Regions from separate parts of the Neobacillus sp. BF23-41 genome, predicted to be linked through region 2. Evidence: riboswitches for the same ligand, from Rfam matches in the RefSeq annotation. Region 2 holds a riboswitch; each other region holds the start of a gene.

Region 1 (7,141 bases), on a different contig from region 2:
TTTAAATTCGCTGCCGCATAGCTTGCAGCCACAATATTCAAAGACGTTGTCGTTCCACGGGTAAAAATTACTTCTTGAATGGACTTGGCATTGATGAACTTACGAACCTTTTCCCTTGCACCTTCGTAAGCATCTGTTGCTCTTGTTCCTAGTGTATGCACACCACGATGGACATTGGAATTGATTTCACGATAATATTTTTCAATTGCCTCGATTACTTGGAGCGGCTTTTGAGATGTTGCAGAACTATCCAAGTATACCAATGGCTTCCCATTGACCTCTTGATCTAAGATTGGAAATTGTGCACGAATATCCTGGACATTCATTAGCGTACTTTCCTTTCAATTACCTCAGTTAACTGTTTCTTTACTCCTTCAATTGGAAGTTGATTCACAACCGGTGCAAGGAAACCATGAATAACTAAGCGCTCTGCTTCTTCTTTACGAATTCCGCGGCTCATCAAGTAGTAAAGCTGAACAGGGTCAACACGTCCGACAGAAGCAGCGTGGCCTGCCGTTACATCATCTTCATCAATCAGAAGAATTGGGTTAGCATCACCGCGTGCTTTTTCACTTAGCATAAGTACGCGTGATTCTTGTTCCGCATTTGATTTAGAAGCACCATGTTCTATTTTTCCGATACCATTAAAAATGGAGGTAGCACTGTCCTTCATGACACCATGCTTTAGGATATAACCTTCACTATTTCTTCCAAAGTGTACAACCTTTGTGGTAAAGTTTTGCGTTTGCTCGCCACGCCCAACAACGACTGTTTTTGTATCACCGTAGGAGCCATCACCGATCAAATTAGTTGTGTTATCTGAAATTGTATTTCCTTCATTCATTAAACCTAATGCCCATTCAATTCGTGCATCTCTTCCGACAACACCACGACGATTTACATAGGTTGTGATTCCTTTTGCAAGCGTATCAACTGCGCCAAACTGAACTTTCGCGTTTGTATTTACAATGACTTCCGTCAAGATATTTGCAACAGTAGTTGATACTTCCATCGTCGAAATGTAGTTTTCAACGTAGGTTACTTTGCTATTGTCCTCAGCGACGACAATGACATGATTAAACAAGTTCGCCTGATCATTATCATGCACATAAATGGCATGGATTGGTTCAGAGACTTCTACATTTTTTGGAATATATAAGAAAACTCCGCCATTAACTAGTGCAGCATTTAGAGCGGTTAAGCGATGTTCATCGGCATTGATGGCTTGTGTCATATAATACTTTTTCAATAAGTCACCATGTTCTTTAGCAGCTGTAAAAATATCTGTAAAAATAACGCCTTGACTCTTTAGCTCTTCAGATAAAGATAAAAAGGCTGGAGTTTGATTTCGTTGAATATATAAATTATTATTCTCTGCATCCACATCAATCAGTGCTTTTACTTCTTCTGGCAATTCAGCAAGTGAAGTATAGGGAGCACTTTTTACAGTATGTTGTGAGAATTGGGTGAAGTTCCACTTATCAATCTTTGTTTTGTCTGGTCTTGGCATTGGCAGCTGATCGAACTCAGCTAATGCTTTTAGACGTAGTTCTTCAAACCAAGCAGGCTCGCTCGTTTCTTTTGAAAAGGAGCGAACATTGTCCTTGTCAAATGGTAATTTGGTTTCAGTTGTCATTGTAATCCTCCTAACCCTCTCTTACGCTTCTTGCCCAACTGTTTCATCTTCAATTCCTAGCTCTTGTTTGATCCAGTCATATCCTTCAGCTTCTAAGCGTTGTGCCAATTCAGCTCCACCGGATTTTACAACACGGCCTTGCATCATCACATGCACATGGTCTGGAGTGATATAGTTTAAAAGTCGTTGATAATGTGTAATAACTAAGCAGCCAAAATCTTCGCCGCGCATTTGATTGATCCCTTTTGATACTACCTTCAAGGCATCGATATCTAGTCCGGAGTCAATTTCATCTAAGATTGCAATTTTCGGTTCTAACATCATTAATTGCAGGATTTCGTTACGTTTTTTCTCACCGCCGGAGAAGCCTTCGTTTAAATAGCGTTGTGCCATATCAAGGTCCATTTCAAGGTATTCCATTTGCTTATCCATTTTACGGATGAATTTCATTAATGAAATTTCATTTCCTTCACCAAGACGGCTATTAAGTGCTGAACGTAAAAAATCAGCATTGGTAACGCCGTTAATTTCACTAGGGTATTGCATTGCCAGGAATAGACCAGCTCGTGCACGCTCATCTACTTCCATATCCAGGACATTTTGTCCATCTAAAGTGATTGTTCCGCTTGTCACTTCATATTTTGGATGACCCATAATAGCAGAAGATAAAGTAGATTTACCCGTACCGTTTGGACCCATGATTGCGTGGATTTCTCCACCCTTTATTTCAAGGTTCACACCTTTTAAAATTTCTTTCCCATCAATTGCTACATGTAAATCTTTGATCGTTAAAGTTGATCCAGCCATATCTATACCTCCGAAAAGAAAGTGTTGTTTCTTGTAGATTGAGTTATTCTATAACTCTATTCTCATTTTATTCTCATTCCAATCTTATAACAAATGAAATGTATTAGCAACTCTTAAACAGTAAAAACAGTCCATCTATTTTCATTAAGCTTGTACCAAATGAGAATGAAAAGAGGATTTAGAGTGTTGTGAATGATAATTCAGTATATTATTATTAATGGAAATGACACTCGATTAAAATCATACCTCATTTTTTTAGCATTTCCAAGCGAATTCAGGTCTAATGTTCTCTCTATTTTTACCCATCGTCATTGTTTAAATGTATGCCATCTTTAGACACAACTACAGAGAAAAAGCCAGTGTTTCTACACTGACTTTTTTCCCATTTATAACCTTATTCAGAAACTGGTACAACGGCACCTTTGTATTTTTCAAGAATGAAGTCTTGGATTTCTTTAGAATGAAGGACTTCGACAAGTGTTTTGATAGTTTCTTTGTCTTTGTCCTTAGAACGAACGACAACAAGGTTTGCCGGAACAACGTCATCGCCTTCAAATGCGATTCCATACTTTCCGATGTCAATACCGCCTTCTAATGCGTAGTTCGTATTAATGACAACCGCATCGCCTTCACCGCTTTCGAAAGAAGAAGCTAATAATTTTGCTTCAATTAAAGTTGAGAAATCAAGATTCTTTGGATTTTCGACAATATCCTCTACTCTTGCATTTGCGCCAACGCCTTCTTTAAGCTTAATTAAACCTTCTTTTTCAAAAATAGGTAAAATACGTCCATGGTCACTTAGTGAATCACTCATAATAATTTTTGCACCTTTTGGAAGGTCTTTTAAACTTTTATATTTTTTAGAATAAATTCCGATTGGTTCCTTATGAATTTCCCCAACACTCACAAAATCAAAATCCTTATTTTCTTTCATTTGTAGGTCTAAATACCCTGGTGTTTGAAAATAATTAGCGTCGAGTTCTTTATCCCTTAACGCTACGTTTGGTAGGATATAATCTTGAAAAACTTTTACTTCTAGATCAATGCCTTTTTTCTTTAATAAAGGTTTTGCCGCTTCTAGCACTTCTGCATGCGGTACAGCAGATGCACCAACGACTAATTTCTTGTTACCATCATTTCCTTCTTTTTCACCTGTATCGTTTTTAGCACCAGCGCACGCTGTTAGGGCAAATGCTAATAGCGAAATTACAATCAAACTAAATACCTTTTTCATTAATTAACCCCTCCTGTTATCGTTTATCTGTTTTCTTTGTAAAATAATCTCCAATAAATTGGATAATAAAAACTAAAATTAATATCGCAATCGTTGCAACTAAGGTGACAATCGGTCGATTACGCTGAAAACCTTCAAGGTAAGCAAAATGTCCAAGTCCGCCAGCCCCAATGACTCCGGCCATTGCTGTAAAGCTGACTAGAGAAATGGCTGTGACTGTAATCCCTGAAATTAATGCCGGCAAAGATTCCGGTATTAATACTTTAAAAATGATATGAACATGTGTTGCTCCCATCGATTGCGATGCCTCAATAACACCTTTATCGATTTCCCTAAGGGCTATTTCTACCATTCGTGCATAAAAAGGAGCTGCTCCAATAATTAGGGCTGGTAGTGCCGCATTCGCACCGAGCATAGTCCCAAGCAATAATTTTGTAAAAGGAATTAATAAAACAATTAAGATAATAAAGGGGATTGATCTGAAAATATTAACAAAGCCAGCAATAATAACATTAACAGCTCGATTAGCCCAGATATTACCTTTATCTGTTAAAAACAACAACAGACCAAGGAATAATCCTAAAATAAAGGTTGCAAACACTGAAATGGAAGTCATATAAATCGTTTCACGTGTTGCTTCTAATAATTGTTCCCAATTTACCATTTCCATAAGGTTAGCCATTACTGATCACCTCCACGCCTACTTGCTGTGAGTGAATATAATCAATGGCTTTCTGTATTTCGCTAGATTGCCCATCCAAGTGGATAAATAATGTTCCGTATGATCCAGTTTGCGTGTGGGAAATTTTCCCCTGAAGAATATTTACGATAACATCAAAGTCTCGGATGATGTTTGTGATTAATGGTTGTTCTGTTGTTTCCCCTACAAATGAAAGTTGAACCACTTTTCCATGCGGATAGCGTTCAAGTAAATGTTCAATCGTTTCCTTCGTTTCTTCCGGTTCCGTCACCTGCTGCACAAAGCGCTTTGTAATTGGCTGTTCTGGATTTTTAAATACATCTAAAACCGGACCAATCTCTACAACCCTACCGTTTTCCATGACCGCAACCTGGTGACAAATCTTCCGGATGACATGCATTTCATGGGTGATTAAAACAATTGTCAGACCCAGTCTTTTATTAATATCGACTAACAATTCCAAGATAGAATCAGTTGTTTGCGGGTCTAGTGCTGAAGTCGCTTCATCGCATAGGAGCACCTTTGGATTGTTAGCGAGTGCCCTAGCAATCCCCACACGCTGCTTTTGTCCGCCGCTTAATTGGGATGGGTAGGCATTTTCTCTTCCTTCAAGGCCTACTAGTTTAATTAGTTCGTCCACTCTTTTTTTCCTTTGTGAACCATTTACACCTGCAATTTCAAGTGGAAACGCAATATTTTCACTTACCGTCCTCGACCACAGTAAGTTAAAATGCTGAAAAATCATGCTGATTTCCTGGCGTGCTTTTCGAAGCTCACTGCCTTTAATCTTCGAAATAACGCGGCCAGCTACTGTTACAGTTCCGTCGGTTGGCAGCTCTAATCCATTTAACATTCGGATTAAGGTACTTTTACCAGCACCACTGTATCCAATCACTCCGAATATTTCTCCCTCTTGTATATCCAGGTTGACATCATCGACGGCTCTTAGCTGCCCCTGTTTAGAAGGGAAAATCTTCTGGACATTTTTTATTGATATCATTGAATCACCTGCTTCTTATCCAATTTACTTAACATTCTGAAAGATTTGTATTGTAATATACCGCTTATTAATATAGGATTTGACTTTTTTAACAAAAAGATTCTGTTTTAACAAAATAAAAGCCTTTCTGCGCAGGCAGAAAGGCATCATTAAAAATAATCCTTTCTCCCATCTCCCAAAGCAATCGCTTTGTGTGAATTGGCACCATTTCAATAATAAATATTGACGGTTGCCGGGCTTCATCGGGCACATCCCTCCACCTCTCTTGATAAGAGCATCAAGTATCCTATATTCAATTAAAACGTTAATTTGTTTAAGTAATTATATTACAAAAGTTATCGTATCATGGATAAAAAGGGGTGTCAATGAAAATAACTTCATATTCGGAAAAATAAGTTTTGGTAACTTTTATGCATTTACCTTGAATGAGATTACACCAGTAGCAGCCAAAATAGCTGATTCGAGATCTTCGATTAAATCCTCAACATTCTCGATACCGATTGAAAGGCGAATCAAATCCTCTGTTACACCTGCAGCTTTCAGGCCATCAGCATCTAATTGCTGATGGGTGGTGCTTGCTGGGTGAATAATTAAACTTTTTGCATCGCCAACGTTTGCAACATGCGCCCATAGAGTAATCGAATCGATTACTTTGGCTCCTGCTTCTTTACCGCCTTTAATCCCGAAGACAACCATGGAACCTGCACCTTTTGGCAAGTACTTTGTGGCTAATTCATAATCTGGGTGGGATGGGTGTCCTGGATAAGATACCCATTCCACAGCAGGGTGATTGGTTAAATATTCCACCACTTCTTTTGTATTAGCCACATGTTCCTTCATCCGAACATGCAGTGTTTCAAGACCAAGGATAAACTGGAAGGAATTTTGCGGACTTAATGCCGGTCCTAAGTCACGCAGCAATTGGACACGGGCTTTGATAATAAAGGCGATCGCACCTAAGGCTTCGGCATAAACCAGGTCATGGTAGCTGGCATCTGGCGTCGTAAAACCAGGGAAACGCGGTGAATTCCAATCGAACTTCCCACCATCGACTATAACTCCACCTGTAGTTGTTCCATTTCCTAAGAGCCATTTGGTGGCAGAATGAATCACAATATCGGCACCATATTCAATTGGCCGGCACAGATATGGAGTGGCAAAGGTGTTATCAATAATTAATGGAACACCTGCGGCATGGGCAATATCGGCAACTTTTTCAATATCAAGTACACGAAGGCTTGGGTTACCAATCGTTTCAGCGAAAACAGCCTTTGTTTTGTCGGTAATGGCCGTACGGAAGTTTTCCGGATTTTCAGGGTCAACAAATTTCACTTTAATCCCGTATTTTGGAAGAGTCACTGCAAAAAGATTATATGTTCCGCCATAGAGATTTGATGCCGATACGATTTCATCGCCAGCTTCAGCAATATTTAAAATGGCGAGGGTAATCGCTGCCATACCGCTAGCAACTGCTAGGGCACCAACGCCGCCTTCCAATAATGCTACTCTTTCTTCAAAAACGGTAGTAGTAGGGTTGTGAATGCGTGTGTATATGTAACCAGGTTCCGCTAAGCTAAATAGGTTTGCCGCATGCTCTGTATTCTTAAATTGATAGGCGTTGTTTTGATAAATCGGAACGGCACGTGCCCCCGTTACCGGATCCGGAGACAATCCACCATGAACACTCAATGTTTCAAAACGATACTTCTTCTGATTTTCACCCATACTACTTCCTCCTTTTTTGCAATTCAACAAACAAAACCC
Region 2 (7,141 bases):
CCATTTTTGCAGCGTTTTCATTTTCATTTTGACTTCCAACAGGTCTCATAAGGGCTAATTTTGAATTTAAAGCGGCTGTTTCTACAGAAGTACCGACTCCAACACCTACTAATAGAGGAGGACATGCGTTGAGTCCATAACTTGTCATGCGGTCAAGGACAAACTTTACAACGCCTTCATAGCCCTCACCAGGCATAAGAACAGTTGCAACTCCAGGAAGGGTACATCCGCCTCCTGCCATATAAGTATAAATTTCCACTTTGTCACTGTCTTCTTCAATTTCCCAGAAGATACTAGGAGTACCATTTCCGATATTCTTTCCTGTATTGTATTCATCGAATGTCTCTACCGAATTGTGACGTAAAGGGGTTTCTTTGGTTGATTTAAATACACTTTCTCTTAGAATTCTATCTAATTGCCCAATTAATGGGAAGTTCTGTCCACACTTTACAAAAAATTGAAGAACACCTGTGTCCTGACATGAAGGTCTCTTTAACTCAAAAGCTAGTTTTTGGTTATCAAACATAGTTTTGTAAATGATTTTTGCTAGAGGATTATCTTCCCCTTCACTAAGTTCTTTCAGTTTATTTTCCACATCATCAGGAAGTTTATAGCTGACAAGGGATACAAACTTTGCCATTAGATCAGTCATCTTTGTTATTTGTTGCGTTTTATCCATAACAATACTCATAATAACTCTCCTTTTTATTCTTTTTTCACCAACTGTATAGTTAAGTGATTGTGGGAAGATCTTCTATATTTATTATTTATCAACGTATACATTAATGTCAATCAAAATTTAATGAAAATAAAATAGTTACCACTACACAAGATAATAAAGGAAGGTAAACCCTTTAAATTTGTTAAATTTATGACGAAATACAATTTTTTATATAAAAATAACTAATAATCTGAAAATAGGATATTGACATTAATGTATACGTTAATTAATAATTGGTGTAAGGGTTTTCAACTGAAAATCACACACATTATCAGTAATGGAAGGAGGTTAATGAAAGCTTTATCATGTATTTCTTATAGCAATCATCTAATTGGATTATACTTGCAACAAGATGCGACTAAGATATTGAACAACAATACGTTGGACATCTTTTAAATAGGGGGGAACTTTATGAGTGTTAACATGAAAGAATTAAAGGCATTTACGAAAAAAACCAATACACGTTATGTGATATTGACTATTTTATTCATTACGACCGCAATCAATTATATTGACCGTTCAGCACTAAGTGTAGCTGCACCTGTGATGTCCAAAGAGCTACAACTGGATGCGGTTTCATTGGGGATAGCTTTCTCAGCATTCAACTGGGCCTATGCCTTTTTGCAAATCCCGGGCGGCTGGATGCTCGATCGATTTGGAGCACGTGTTGTTTATGGGGTTGGGTTGTTCGTATGGTCACTGTTTACTTTTTTTCAAGGATGGACTAGTGGTTTTCTAATGTTATTCATCTTAAGATTTATCGTCGGGATAGCAGAAGCTCCTTCGTTTCCCGGGAATAGCAGGTTAACGGCCATGTGGTTTCCTCAAAATGAACGTGGCAGGGCCGTCTCGGTCTATAATTCTGCCCAATATTTTGGACTTGCTTTGTTTACCCCTATACTCGCATTTCTTTTACAGAAATTTGGATGGCATATGATTTTTTATGTTGCTGGATTGGCCGGAATTGTAGCGTCATTCTTTTGGTTTAAACATATTCACGAACCGAAAAAACACCCAAAAGCAAATCAAGCTGAAATTGACTATATTCTGGAAGGCGGCGGCTTGGCGAATGCAGGGGATAAACCGATAAAAATCAGGTGGGCTCATGCAAAACTACTTTTGACCAACCGACAAATGATAGGAATCTATATTGCACAGTTTTGCCTCAATACCATTGTTTGGTTCTTCTTGACTTGGTTCCCTACCTACCTTGTGCAAGAAAAACATATGTCCATGCTCAAGGTTGGCTTTATGGCTTCACTCCCATATGCAGGTGCCTTTTTAGGTGGAATCGTCGGTGGATATATATCCGACTGGCTGTTAAAGCGTGGAAAGTCACTTGGTGTAGCACGTAAAACACCAATAATAATTGGGTTCTTGTTTTCAAGTATTATTGTTCTCGCTAACTATACTTCATCAGCAGCACTTATCATGCTTATCATGTCGGTAGCCTTTTTCGCCAAAGGGATGGCAGGTGCAACTTGGACGCTTGTTGGCGATATGTCTCCAAAAGAAATCATTGGATTGAGCGGTGGAATATTTAATACATCAGGTAACTTGGCTGGTATCGTAATCCCTATTGTAGTTGGATATATTTTAAGCACTACGCATTCCTTCAGTGCTGCATTATTCTTTATTGGAGCAGTCTTGATCATTGGAGCATTATCTTATATCTTTATCGTGAATAAAGTAGAGCGGATCGAATTACCAGCAGAATTAATGGAGTAAAAACCAGCTCTAAAAAATGTACAAGCTTCATGGAAATTAAATTTGAAAAAGAAGGCTAGCCTATATCTTAAATGGTTAGCCTTTCTTCATTTTAGGATTTATTACTATACCTGTAACGCTTCTTATTTTTCAGCACTTATATTCAAAGGCTTGAGGCGTAGGAATAATAACTATATTAGAAATATTCAAAACACTATTGACAACTTGTTAATGGGAGACTAAAATCTAGTTTATTACTTTAAATGAATAATACGTTCTCTTATCAAGAGTGGCAGAGGGACTGGCCCGATGACGCCCAGCAACCGTTCCGTTTGGAATTGGTGCTAAATCCTGCAAAACAATTTATTGTTTTGAAAGATAAGAGAGGAGTAGTCCCTTAATTTGTGATGAAACCTCTCTTTTCTGGAGAGGTTTTTTATTTTTATATAAAAACAAACCTTTCCAATCGGAGTAATGGAGTATTGATAAGAATCTAAAAGGGGGAGCTTTAATCATGAAAAGAAATATCTTTAAAAGTACACTCGTATCAGCATTAGCAGCAACACTCTTACTCACAGGCTGTGCTTCTGAGGGAGAAACAAAACAAGCAAGCGCTCATAAAAAGGTTTCACTTGAAGGTGTATCTGAAAAGTTTACAAGTGGTGATCCGTTAAAAATCAAGGTTATTCGAAAAATTGGCGGTGACGATCATACTGCCCAGTTCTTAGCAGGTGCAAAAGAAGAGGGAGAAGCCTTAGGTTTTCAAGTGGACGTGTTTACCGCAAATGGTGACACAGCTAAGTTCCATGATGCTATTAATCAGTCATTAGACCAGGATTATGATGGATTTATCATTTCTCATGGTGACGATGATGCGACTGTTAATGATGTAAAAAAGATAGTTGAAAAAGGAAAAAGTGTAGTTACATTTGACTCGAATCCAAATATTGCGAAGGTTGATGGAGTAACGCTTACTTCACAGGATGATGAAGCCTTAGCAACTTTGGCCCTTGATCAACTCGTAAAGAATACAAACGGAAAAGCAAATATTGCCTACCTATGGGTCGACGGTTTCCCTGCAATGGTTAGACGTAATAAGGTTTATCAAGATGTCCTTTCAAAAAATCCTGAAATTAAAGAAGTGGAACGCTTTGGTGTGGCAGCGGCAGATACAAGTGTACAAACACAAAACGCAGTTGCAGCCATGTTAAATAAATATCCAAAGGGCAAACTGGATGCCATATTTGCTACTTGGGATGCTTTTGCAATCGGTGCAGCACGAGCTTTGAAAGAAGCGGGACGTGAAGAAGTGAAGATTTATGGAATCGATGTTTCCAATGCGGATCTGCAAGAAATTCAAAGAAAAGGCAGTGCTTGGAAATACACAGCAGCTGTCGATCCGAAACTTATCGGTGCTGTTGATATGAGAATACTTGCGAAAAAGCTTGCAGGTGAAGAAACACCACAGACCTTTGATTTAGATGCTTCACTTGTTTCACAAGAAAATCTTCTCAAAGCAAAAGAGCCTGTGAACATGGTTAATCTGGCAAAAATTATTCCAGGCTGGGGTCAATCGACTGCATTTGAGGAAGAGTGGATAAAAACGTTAAAGAAGCATTATAAAGAATAGTCGGTATACAACTAGACACTCTCTTTTTCAATAGATGAAGAGAGTCTTTGCTTACGGGGGATGATTTTGATGAGATCAACATTGGAGATGAAAAACATCTCAATAGAGTTTCCTGGTGTGAAGGCATTGAATCAGGTTGACTTTTCGATGGAAACGGGAGAAATCCAAGCTTTGATTGGGGCAAATGGGGCAGGGAAATCAACGTTAATGAAGGTTCTCGCGGGTGCTTATGACCACTATACCGGTGAAATAAGGTTAGATGGAAAAAAACTAAAGATTCGTTCTCCGAAAAATGCCCAGGACACAGGAATACAAATCGTTTATCAAGAAGTAGATACGGCTCTCATTCCATATTTAACTGTCGCAGAAAATATTATGCTCCTTGATACAGTCCATAACATGGGGAAAAAGCAATGGATGAAATGGAAGGACCTTCATCAAAAGGCGGGTCAAATATTAGCGGGTATGAACATTAAGCTTCCGACGAAGAAGCTGGTAAGTGAGTTAACGTTAGCGGAAAAACAAATGATCTTAATCGCTAGGGCTGTTTCAAATCAGTGTAAGTTTCTTATTTTAGACGAGCCGACTGCACCATTGAGTCATACTGAAACGACGGAATTATTCCGGATCGTCCGTGATTTAAAAAAGCAAAATGTAGGAGTTATCTTTATTTCCCATCGCTTGCCAGAAATTTTTGAAGTCTGCGATGAAGTGACCGTAATGAGAAACGGTGAATTTGTTGCAAAAGAGCGAGTTACTGATACGGCCATCAACAAAGTGGTGGAGCATATGCTTGGTCAAAAATTAGAAGAACAGTTCCCAGTGAAGAATACGTCCATTGGAAACACGGTCCTTGAGGTAAAAGGACTTTCAGAAAGAGAGAAAATTAAAGATTTACATATTCATGTTAAATCAGGGGAAATCATTGGAATTGCTGGACTTGTGGGTGCTGGAAAAACAGAATTGTGTAAGGCGTTATTTGGCTCTGAGAAATTAACTGGGGGAGACATCTTTCTTCATGGCAATAAATTAAAATTAAAGAGCCCCTATCATGCGGTTAAGAAGGGAATTGTTCTAGTTCCAGAGGAACGGAGAAAGGAAGGAATTCTGGTTCTTGAATCGGTAGAAACCAATTTAACAGCTGCAAACTTAGGGGAATTTTCAAAGGTGTTTAGCTTTTTAGATCGAAAAAAAGAAAAAGAAACGGCAAAGCAGTTGATCCGTCGCCTCGGAATTAAAACCCCTTCCGAAGAAACCAAGGTACAGAATCTTTCCGGAGGGAATCAGCAAAAGGTCGCAATCGGAAAGTGGCTCGTAGCTGAAGCGGATGTATATATTTTTGACGAACCAACCAAAGGCGTCGATGTTGGCGCAAAGAAGGATATCTTTGAGTTAATCGCTGAACTAGCAAACCGGGGTAAAGCAATTATTTATGCTTCTTCAGAGCTTTCGGAGATTATTGGGATTACTGATCGGGTCTATGTTTTATATGACGGTAGGTCCGTAAAGGAAATTGAAACGAGAGAAACGAACGAAGAAGAACTATTATTTTATTCAACAGGGGGCAGGTAAAATGGAGGCAAATATTGCAGCAAAGAATCAGGAAGCCCCGGCAAAAAAAGTATTTGAGTTATTTCGCTTTTTATATAAATATGGGACGATTATTACGATTCTTGCACTTATTATTATATTTTCAGTTGCTAATCCTACTTTTATTCAGGGCAGTAATATCATCAATATCTTACGTTCGATCTCCATTGTTACGATTATCGCTATCGGTATTACGATTTCATTGTCTGTCGATGGTTTTGATTTATCGGTGGGATCGGTCGCTTCCTTATCAAACGCCATTGTCATTTCGATGTTTGTTTGGTTTTCACAAAACACATTGGTGGCGGTCATTTCTGCGATTTGTGCTTCCTTAGTAGTAGGAGCAATAAACTCATTCATGATTGTGAAATTAAGAATTCCAGATATGCTAATGACACTAGCTACGATGTTTATTATTCAAGGGACAGCATTGACGTATACAAAAGGGGCCACGGTTTCACAAAACATGGTTATGTCTGATGGCTCGATGGCATCGGGTCTGATCAGTCCATTTTTTGCAAAAATCGGAGAAGTGCCGTGGATTATTATCATCATGGCTGTGACCGTGATCCTCGTGCATATCTTTTTGAACTATACAAAGCATGGCCGTTATATGTATGTGATCGGTGGAAACAAAGAAGCGGCAAGACTATCAGGTATCCCTGTTAATAGATATAAAGTAGCAGCGTATTTACTTTCGTCTCTATTTGCCTCCATTGGCGGGATTGTGCTCGCTTCAAGGGTTTTGACATCAGAAATTAACTCTGGTGCTCCCTATTTAATGGATTCAGTTGCCGCCGCTTATATTGGATTTTCAGTACTTGGGGCTGGAAAGGCCAACGCGTTTGGAACATTTGTTGGAGCCGTCCTGATCGGGATTCTCCAAAACGGACTCGTGATGATGTCCGTCCCATATTATGCGATGGATATTGTTAAAGGCACCGTCTTGGCCTTTGCATTAGCAATTACGTATTATAAACAAAAATAATTGAACAAATTTGAGACCTATTCACATTGTGGATAGGTTTATTTTTTAAAAATGAGCAGGATATCAACAAGGAATGAGAGTTTATCATCAGCAAATATAAAGGTTTTAACTACAAATATTAGGATATATCTACAAATTTTAATGTTTTATCTACAAATATTAGTAAGTTTTGAGGAACAATATATAGGAACCGGAGGGAATTTTAATGGAACACTATGAAGCATTTTTGCGAAGCAAGAATTGGTTTGATATCGACTTGGATTCAAGGTACATAAATGTTAATCATCCCTATGCTATCTTAATTTCTGAGGAAGAAGGGCAAATTACCTTAAGAGGATACACTGGATTTGATAATGGTCAGAATGGCGAGGAGATTTTTACTTTTACGTCTTTAAAAGAGCTGCAGGAGTGGTTTGAAAACAATATTGGGGAGTAATGATCTCAAAAGCCAGGGCATATCCCTGGCTTTTTAGTTTTTGGTGGTGTGATTAAACAAGGGGTGAGC
Region 3 (7,141 bases), on a different contig from region 2:
TGGATGGCTTTATTGTATGCTTTGCGAATGTCGTCTTGATACTGAATTTCCACAAAGGAAAAATCATCAAGCTCCATTCCTTTCTTTAATTGAAATTTGATTAGAACATCACTGTCGACACTAAAGGCAAATTCCTCACCCTTACCCTTACCGAAATCCATAAAAATATTAAATCGATCCTGAGTTTTCTGTTGTGTGGTGATCTTTGTTATAATGGCCACGTTATTCACCTCATCAATACTTTACCATATTCCTCATTATCTATTGTAAGATTAAACGTAAAAGGGGGCGGAAAAAATGAAAATAACGATTGCAGGCGGAACAGGCTTTGTAGGGCAAGCACTTACCAAACACCTGTTGAAAAACAATCATGAGATAATTATTTTATCAAGAAAATCGATTGAGACAAATCGTACTGATGGAATTCGATACGTCGAGTGGCTAAGTGATAGTTCAAGCCCCATTCATGAACTCCAAGATACTGATATTTTTATCAACCTTGCAGGCGAATCGATTAATAGTGGACGTTGGACGGTAAAAAGAAAAGAAAAGATCCTAAACAGTCGCTTAGAGTCTGTTCATGCACTGCTAGCCATTATAAATAAATTAGACACCAAACCAAAGGCACTGATCAATGCAAGTGCAATTGGGATTTATGGAACATCCTTTGATAAAATTTTTACTGAAAAAGATAACCATGGCTTTGGGAATGATTTCTTGGCCGATACAGTTAAGCAATGGGAAATCGAAGCTGGAAAAGCCAGCCAATTAGGGATACGTACTGTCTTTTGCAGGTTCGGAATCATCCTTGATAAACACCAAGGGGCTCTTCAAAAAATGGCAATCCCTTATAAATCATTTATCGGTGGTCCCATTGGAAATGGACGTCAGTGGATGTCATGGATTCACATTGAGGATGTGGTCCTAGGGATATCCTTTATTATCGAAAATGAAAAAATGGATGGACCCATCAATTTCACTGCACCGCAACCGGTAACGATGACTGAGTTTGGAAAAACACTTGCCCGAGTATTAAACCGCCCCCACTGGCTCCCGGTCCCAAGTTTTGCACTTCGTCTGCTGCTTGGTGAAATGAGCACATTGGTGGTTGATGGACAAAGGGTATTCCCGAATAAGCTTTTAGAAAACGGCTATCAATTTAAGTATTCCGATTTACATTTGGCATTGAAAAATATATTTTCTTAAAAAATAGTATCATTCCTTTCTTAAAAGGTAAAAATGGAAATAAGTACATAACGTGCTTTTAATTTTTTACCACATAGCTTGATGACGATTAACTAAAAAAATGTTGAAAGGAATGAGCAAAATGGCGGAAAAAAAGAAAAAAGATAAGGACCGAGGCAAATACTCATTAACCAGTATGCAGGAAGTATCTTATCAAAGGGAATTTAAAATGGCGGACCGTGCAGGCGGATACCACGACAAAAAAACCAGACTCTAGTTAGACCACAGTTACGACCAAATGGCTCTGCTGAAGTATTTTCCATTCATGGTTACCTTTCTAATTGTAAATGATATTAAAGGGAGCAATTCGGCTCCTGAAAGTTAACATTGAAAGGGGTTTTTAGTAATGGGTCGTATGCATAATGGAACTGGTAATAGTAACAAAAGCTCACTTCCACAAACACCTAAGAACCTAAAAATAACTGATGGAAATGACGTTGAATATTCTGCAGAATTTGCAGACCATGCAGATCTTGAGGCACTCGCACGTGCCAATGCTGCTAATCAACGTGTAAACACGAAAAGAAATAAATGATTTAGGCCAAAAAGAAGAAGCAGGGCAGCCTGCTTCTTTTTTATATGATAAAGAGGGAAAAGCGAGCCACTGCTCGATCCTCAAATCGCGGCTTTTTTTGAGACTAGTGATTGGAAATCTTCTGTATAGGTGATTAATTCTCCCCATTCCATAAGATCCTTATCAGCAATCTTCCATGTATGTTTTTCGGTATCATGTCTGATGACTGCAAAATGAAAACGTTCAGTAGAATAGACATTAAAGCCCTTCTCTTTACATTGATCAATGAAAAAGTAATCCTCCGCTCGATTTACTTTTTCAAATTGAACTTGTTGGAACACGTCTTTTCTAAATATTAATGTCGCTCCAGCAACAGTGTCTGTGATTGAATTCTCACTACCTGATACATGGATCAGCGCTTTTTTATTTTTAAAATAAATATATAAAGAACTTTTTCCGATAATAGAAATATCTTTATTTTTAAAAGCATCCATCGAACTTTTAATGTAGTCAGGCCCGTAATAATCATCGTCATCAAATTTTGCAATAATATCATGACTTGCTTTCATAATCCCAAAATTTAAGCAGTCACCTAAGGTTGCTTTTTCGTGGAGCTGATAAATCTGGACATTACGATATTTCCTTGCCTTTTTGATCCATCTATCAATATTCATAGAATCCTTATTTAAGATAATAATCAGTTCTTTATCCTTCCAGGATTGCTGTTGATAATTTTTGAAAACATTTTTGATATTTTCTTCTCTTATTGTACATGTAATAATGGAAACCACACTTTCACTCCTTTACCTTGGAGAATTTTTTTAAGAGTTCTTGATCTTTTCTAAAAGGGAAGTTAATTTTGTAAACTTGTTTAGTCCTTTGATTGAATTAATATCTTCTTGAAGTTCTTTTCTGTCGTCAGAGCTAAAGCCAGCAGCTCCTAAGATATTTATGTGACGGATGTCGATTTGAAGTATAAGGAGGATTGTTTCAAGGATGCAAATGAATTTTTCTTGGAATTTTAGAAATCGCTCTGGATGGGATTGAATGAGTAACTTATATTCGCTTAATACCTTATTCATCGTTAATAAATCTGCTAGACCTGATATCTCTATTCCAAGAATTAGAACATCGATGTCATGATGCTTTTTCAAAAACAGTCCCAGATTGTTAATTGCCTCATTCCATTTACTTTCTCCAACAGGATGTTCTTGATGGTACGTGATCAAATCGTTTCTAACAATATATTTGGCGCCCATTTTATATAAACGATAACCTATTTCCCAATCTTCGTAACCGTACTTGACAAAGTCTTCATCGAACAATCCCGCCTCAATAATAAACTCTTTACGAATGGAAACATTCCCTGTTAGAAAAGCCATCCATGGAAACGCAAACCCTTCTAAATCAGCAGGAAAATTGCGGGTTATCTGTTGGAACCATGGGTATACTTCAACACCTAAATTCTTAAATACTTTCTTTTCAATATCTTTTTTTTCTAACAACTGATACGGTTCTTTACTTGGATATTTAAAGTCTTTAATCCTCGAATAAATCTCCTGGTTATTTTTAGATATAGTTGAGATTTTGTTTATCTTCTTTTGAGTAAATTCAGGAAAGATACATGAGTGTATAACTCTTGAATGCATTGCACCTGATATAATAAGCTTACTATTTGATTGGTGGAGCTTATGATGACTTTCAACAAAATCGGGTTCTGTTATCATTTCTGCATCTAGAAAAATAAGAATGCTGCCTCTTGCAGAACGAATGCCTAAATTTCGAACCTTAGCTCTTCCAAGATTCTTTTTATTACGTATATATTTAAAATGATACGGAGGCTTATAGCCCTTTACCTTTTCTTCCGTTTGGTCTGTTGAAGCATCATCTATAAAGATAACTTCCATTTTTGAAGGATTGAATGTTTGGTATTCCAGTGAATAGAGAGTAAATAGATTGAGTGGATATTTATTGAGGGAAGGAATAATAATACTGACTTCAATATCTTCGTTCTTACTTACTAGGGGGATTTCATTTTGTCGCTCCTTAGCAGAAGGACGCTTTTTTATTTTGCGGGTTTTGGTTTTTGCATTTGCCTTTTTTGTTTCTAGTTCATTTACAGGTGGAGTTGGCCAAACACCATATAGCTCTGCTTCACTTCCAGTGAGCTTTTTATTCAAATAATTATTAAGATTTTGTTCTGTCCGGCAGTGATTCCAAAGCCTAATCTCGTTGATATCTCCATTAAAGAAAAGACCAGGTTGCCCCCCAATCATCCCCGATGGGTATACAAATGATTTAGGGCTTCGTTCACCTTTTTTTACAAACTTCCCATTAATGAATAGGTGGGGCTCTCTATCATCATAGACAACAGCAACATGAATGAGCTGATTAATAATAGCTTCATAGACTAACACTGCATAGATATTTTTCTTAGTATGTTCATAGACCGTTATCCCATTTAATCCAACTGAAACACTAACTCCAGCATCATTATCGGACACTCCATGTCCAGGTCCTATGATATAATTTTTTCCATTTACATCTGCGGGCCTATCACGTGTTTGTTTATCGATACGATGAACGCTTTCAGGCATTACCCAAAACTCATAGGTGAATGTATTATTCAGATTCGTTAATAAACGTCCATTTAAGCTATTCCCTAACATGATGCACCTCTTCATTTTCTTTTTTAAAAAAAAATCCATTTGGTCAAGCTTTTACACAATATGAATACCATTTAATTTTGACTAAACTTATCCCCAGTTAAAAGATGTTTTGTTTAATATTTTTATAGATATTAGTAAATACCATACACATAAGTGAGTAGTAATTCTTCATAAAAAAAAAAGAGCACCTAAATGCTCTTTTGGGAATAACCGCTTGCTCGCTACATTCCTTTAACTTAAAGGGCAGCTAGGGTTACCTCATTAATTTTGTTCTCTGTTTCATACTCACCTATTATTTGAAAGTAACACCTTGCCTGCTGGTCATTAATTAAACGTTCAATTTCTTCCTTTGTTGCCCGGATAATGGCTGTCTCATCAATAGCTTGAGTAATCCATGTAATCAAAGGGTTTTTATAATTTTTTGAGAGACCTTGAATTAACCATAAGCATTCTACATCCCCTTTTTTCTCTCCATCACATAATGCAATTGTTTCTTTGAAAATCTTATTTGACGGCTGATTTTGACAGACATAGACCAAATCCTCGATAACAGCACTAGCAGTTGGATACATCCCAGCTCCAGGTCCTTGCAAAGTAATACTACCAACGATATCAGAATGAATATTTACCGCATTTTCTACCCCTTCAACGGAATAAAAAGGATGCGACTTTCCAACAAGAACCGGTCTAACCGTTGCATTAATTTGATCACCTATCTTATTAATACTTGCAATATGTTTAAACCTTAACCCTAGCTTTTCAGTTGATTCGATTAATTCACTTGTGATCGAAGTAATACCTTCCCGTTCAACATCCTGCCAATTTGGTTCTATACCAAAAGCTATTCTGCTGAGAATTATTGTTTTATAAAAAGCATCAAACCCCTCCACATCGTTGGTTGGGTCCGCTTCAGCATACCCCTTCCCTTGTGCTAAACTAAGCGCAGCAACAAAGGACTGTTTTTTCTCCCGCATTTCAGTAAGGATGAAATTTGATGTCCCGTTAAGAATGCCTTGTACGGTACGAACACGGTTAACATTTAATAACTGCCTAAGGGTTTGAATAACTGGAACTCCTCCCGCAACTGTTGCTTCGAAACCAACTGAAACTTTATGACTCTCTGCTAGCTTGAGCAGCTCATTACCGTGATGTGCAAACATCTCTTTATTTGCTGTGATAATGTGGCAACCACTTTGGATAGCTTGTTTTAAAAAAGTAAAGGGTTGTTCTTTGTCGACGATTGCTTCGACAACAACATCCAGTTGAGGTAGTTTAAGAATTTCGGCAAAATCTGTAGTTATTAAAACATCTTCACTTATGTCTCTTGTTTTTTGTTTATTTTTTATTAGCACTGCAGCTACTTCTACTTTTCTTCCTAAAACATTAGTTAGTTCATCAGCGTGGGATTGTATTGTTTTATATACCCCTTCACCCACTGTACCAAAGCCTAGAATTGCCACTTTAATGACAGACATGCTTTCCACCCCTTAAATAATATTAGACATGACTAATAGGTTGTTTCTTTTAATATCATATAAATAAGAAAAACCCTCTTCATAAGAAGAGGGTAGATTTCCTCCTCTTATCTGTCAGGTTAAAAATAACCTGCAGGAATTAGCACCTTTTCAAGAATTACCTTGATGGTTGCCGGGCTTCATCGGGCCTAGTCCCTCCGCCGCTCTGGATAAGAGTTTTATTTAGTTAGTTTTTCATTAAATTTCCAAGTTATAAAGAGAATTCTAGTTGATTCCAAGATAGTTGTCAATATTATTTGAAATTTCTTTTTATTAAAGTGGTAATAGGGAGACAAATTCCTTTTTCCCCAGTCGATCTATCATTTCGAGCCAATCCTTCGGCTTATTTGTAAGAATTGAATAGTATGTCGTCAGAAAATCCTTTACCAGGTTTGCTGGTAGTGAATTAAGTCCTTCATCTTGAATTGGCATGAAACATAAATCTAGACCTGCTACAGCTTCCCCATTGTTTTTCCAGGAAGGATGAACATATGAAAAATCAATGCGTTTATAACCCAAATGGGAGAGAACTTCACGTCGGACATATGGATCCATAACCTTTACTCCACCAAATTCGTGTTGTTCAACCCGGTACGGATCGTATATTTCTGCAAACATCCCGAATAGCTCGTTACCATTTTCTTTAGCTAATTGTTGTAAATCCGTTAAACGGTTATGCGCTAAAAAACGGCCAAGGCTTAAGCCTGGTTTACTGATGATTGTAAAATCTGTCATAGCAATATTCCAATCCGGATAATAACGATATTCAGTTGCTCCTGTGACTTCGTCTCCATCGACAGCAACAAACACGCGAATACTCGGATCTTCTAATGGCTCTTTCCATAGCTCATATTCTAATACTTCTTCTGGAGGAAAAATTTCTCCCATTAAGTTATGAAGCTTTTTAAAATTAGGGTCTGCTATACTGGTTATTCTAATATATTCCATTATGATTCATTCCTCTCACTTATCTAAAAGGGTTTTTCCATTCCATTAATGCAGCATAATTGCAGGATTCATCATCCTCGAGATAATTTTCAATAATCCCTATTGGCACACGACCACAATGCAGCAAGAAAGTGATAACAGGATCTTGAACTTCCCCTTTAATTGTTGCATCTAAATATTGTCCTGGTGTCATGATATCAGCTTTTTTATGATATCCTGGCATTCTGCCCCCGCCAAGTAATCGATATAAC

What was found. Region 2 has a riboswitch for S-adenosylmethionine ahead of AB7942_RS03460 (sugar ABC transporter substrate-binding protein). Riboswitches for the same ligand answer to the same signal wherever they lie in the genome.
Region 1: it holds a riboswitch for S-adenosylmethionine, as region 2 does, so the genes downstream of both, AB7942_RS08995 (methionine ABC transporter ATP-binding protein) here and AB7942_RS03460 (sugar ABC transporter substrate-binding protein) in region 2, are expected to answer to the same signal.
Region 3: it holds a riboswitch for S-adenosylmethionine, as region 2 does, so the genes downstream of both, AB7942_RS20545 (homoserine dehydrogenase) here and AB7942_RS03460 (sugar ABC transporter substrate-binding protein) in region 2, are expected to answer to the same signal.

Annotation. Positions count from the first base shown of each region.
Region 1 is NZ_JBGBPR010000004.1:180,412-187,552, forward strand. Features, by position in the region: gene AB7942_RS08970 (cysteine desulfurase) at 1-326, opposite strand, end outside; gene sufD (Fe-S cluster assembly protein SufD) at 326-1,636, opposite strand; gene sufC (Fe-S cluster assembly ATPase SufC) at 1,658-2,443, opposite strand; gene AB7942_RS08985 (MetQ/NlpA family ABC transporter substrate-binding protein) at 2,838-3,677, opposite strand; gene AB7942_RS08990 (methionine ABC transporter permease) at 3,694-4,359, opposite strand; gene AB7942_RS08995 (methionine ABC transporter ATP-binding protein) at 4,352-5,377, opposite strand; SAM riboswitch class I at 5,543-5,652, opposite strand; gene AB7942_RS09000 (O-acetylhomoserine aminocarboxypropyltransferase/cysteine synthase family protein) at 5,786-7,102, opposite strand.
Region 2 is NZ_JBGBPR010000002.1:54,093-61,233, reverse strand. Features, by position in the region: gene ttdA (L(+)-tartrate dehydratase subunit alpha) at 1-691, opposite strand, end outside; gene AB7942_RS03465 (MFS transporter) at 1,133-2,449, shown strand; SAM riboswitch class I at 2,706-2,813, shown strand; gene AB7942_RS03460 (sugar ABC transporter substrate-binding protein) at 2,943-4,058, shown strand; gene AB7942_RS03455 (sugar ABC transporter ATP-binding protein) at 4,128-5,630, shown strand; gene AB7942_RS03450 (ABC transporter permease) at 5,632-6,636, shown strand; gene AB7942_RS03445 (hypothetical protein) at 6,842-7,072, shown strand; gene AB7942_RS03440 (YrdB family protein) at 7,136-7,141, shown strand, end outside.
Region 3 is NZ_JBGBPR010000015.1:22,889-30,029, forward strand. Features, by position in the region: gene recX (recombination regulator RecX) at 1-221, opposite strand, end outside; gene AB7942_RS20520 (TIGR01777 family oxidoreductase) at 298-1,206, shown strand; gene AB7942_RS20525 (YfhE family protein) at 1,328-1,462, shown strand; gene AB7942_RS20530 (YfhD family protein) at 1,592-1,780, shown strand; gene AB7942_RS20535 (glycosyltransferase family 2 protein) at 1,861-2,550, opposite strand; gene AB7942_RS20540 (glycosyltransferase) at 2,581-4,428, opposite strand; gene AB7942_RS20545 (homoserine dehydrogenase) at 4,665-5,903, opposite strand; SAM riboswitch class I at 6,008-6,119, opposite strand; gene AB7942_RS20550 (GNAT family N-acetyltransferase) at 6,216-6,890, opposite strand; gene AB7942_RS20555 (GNAT family N-acetyltransferase) at 6,910-7,141, opposite strand, start outside.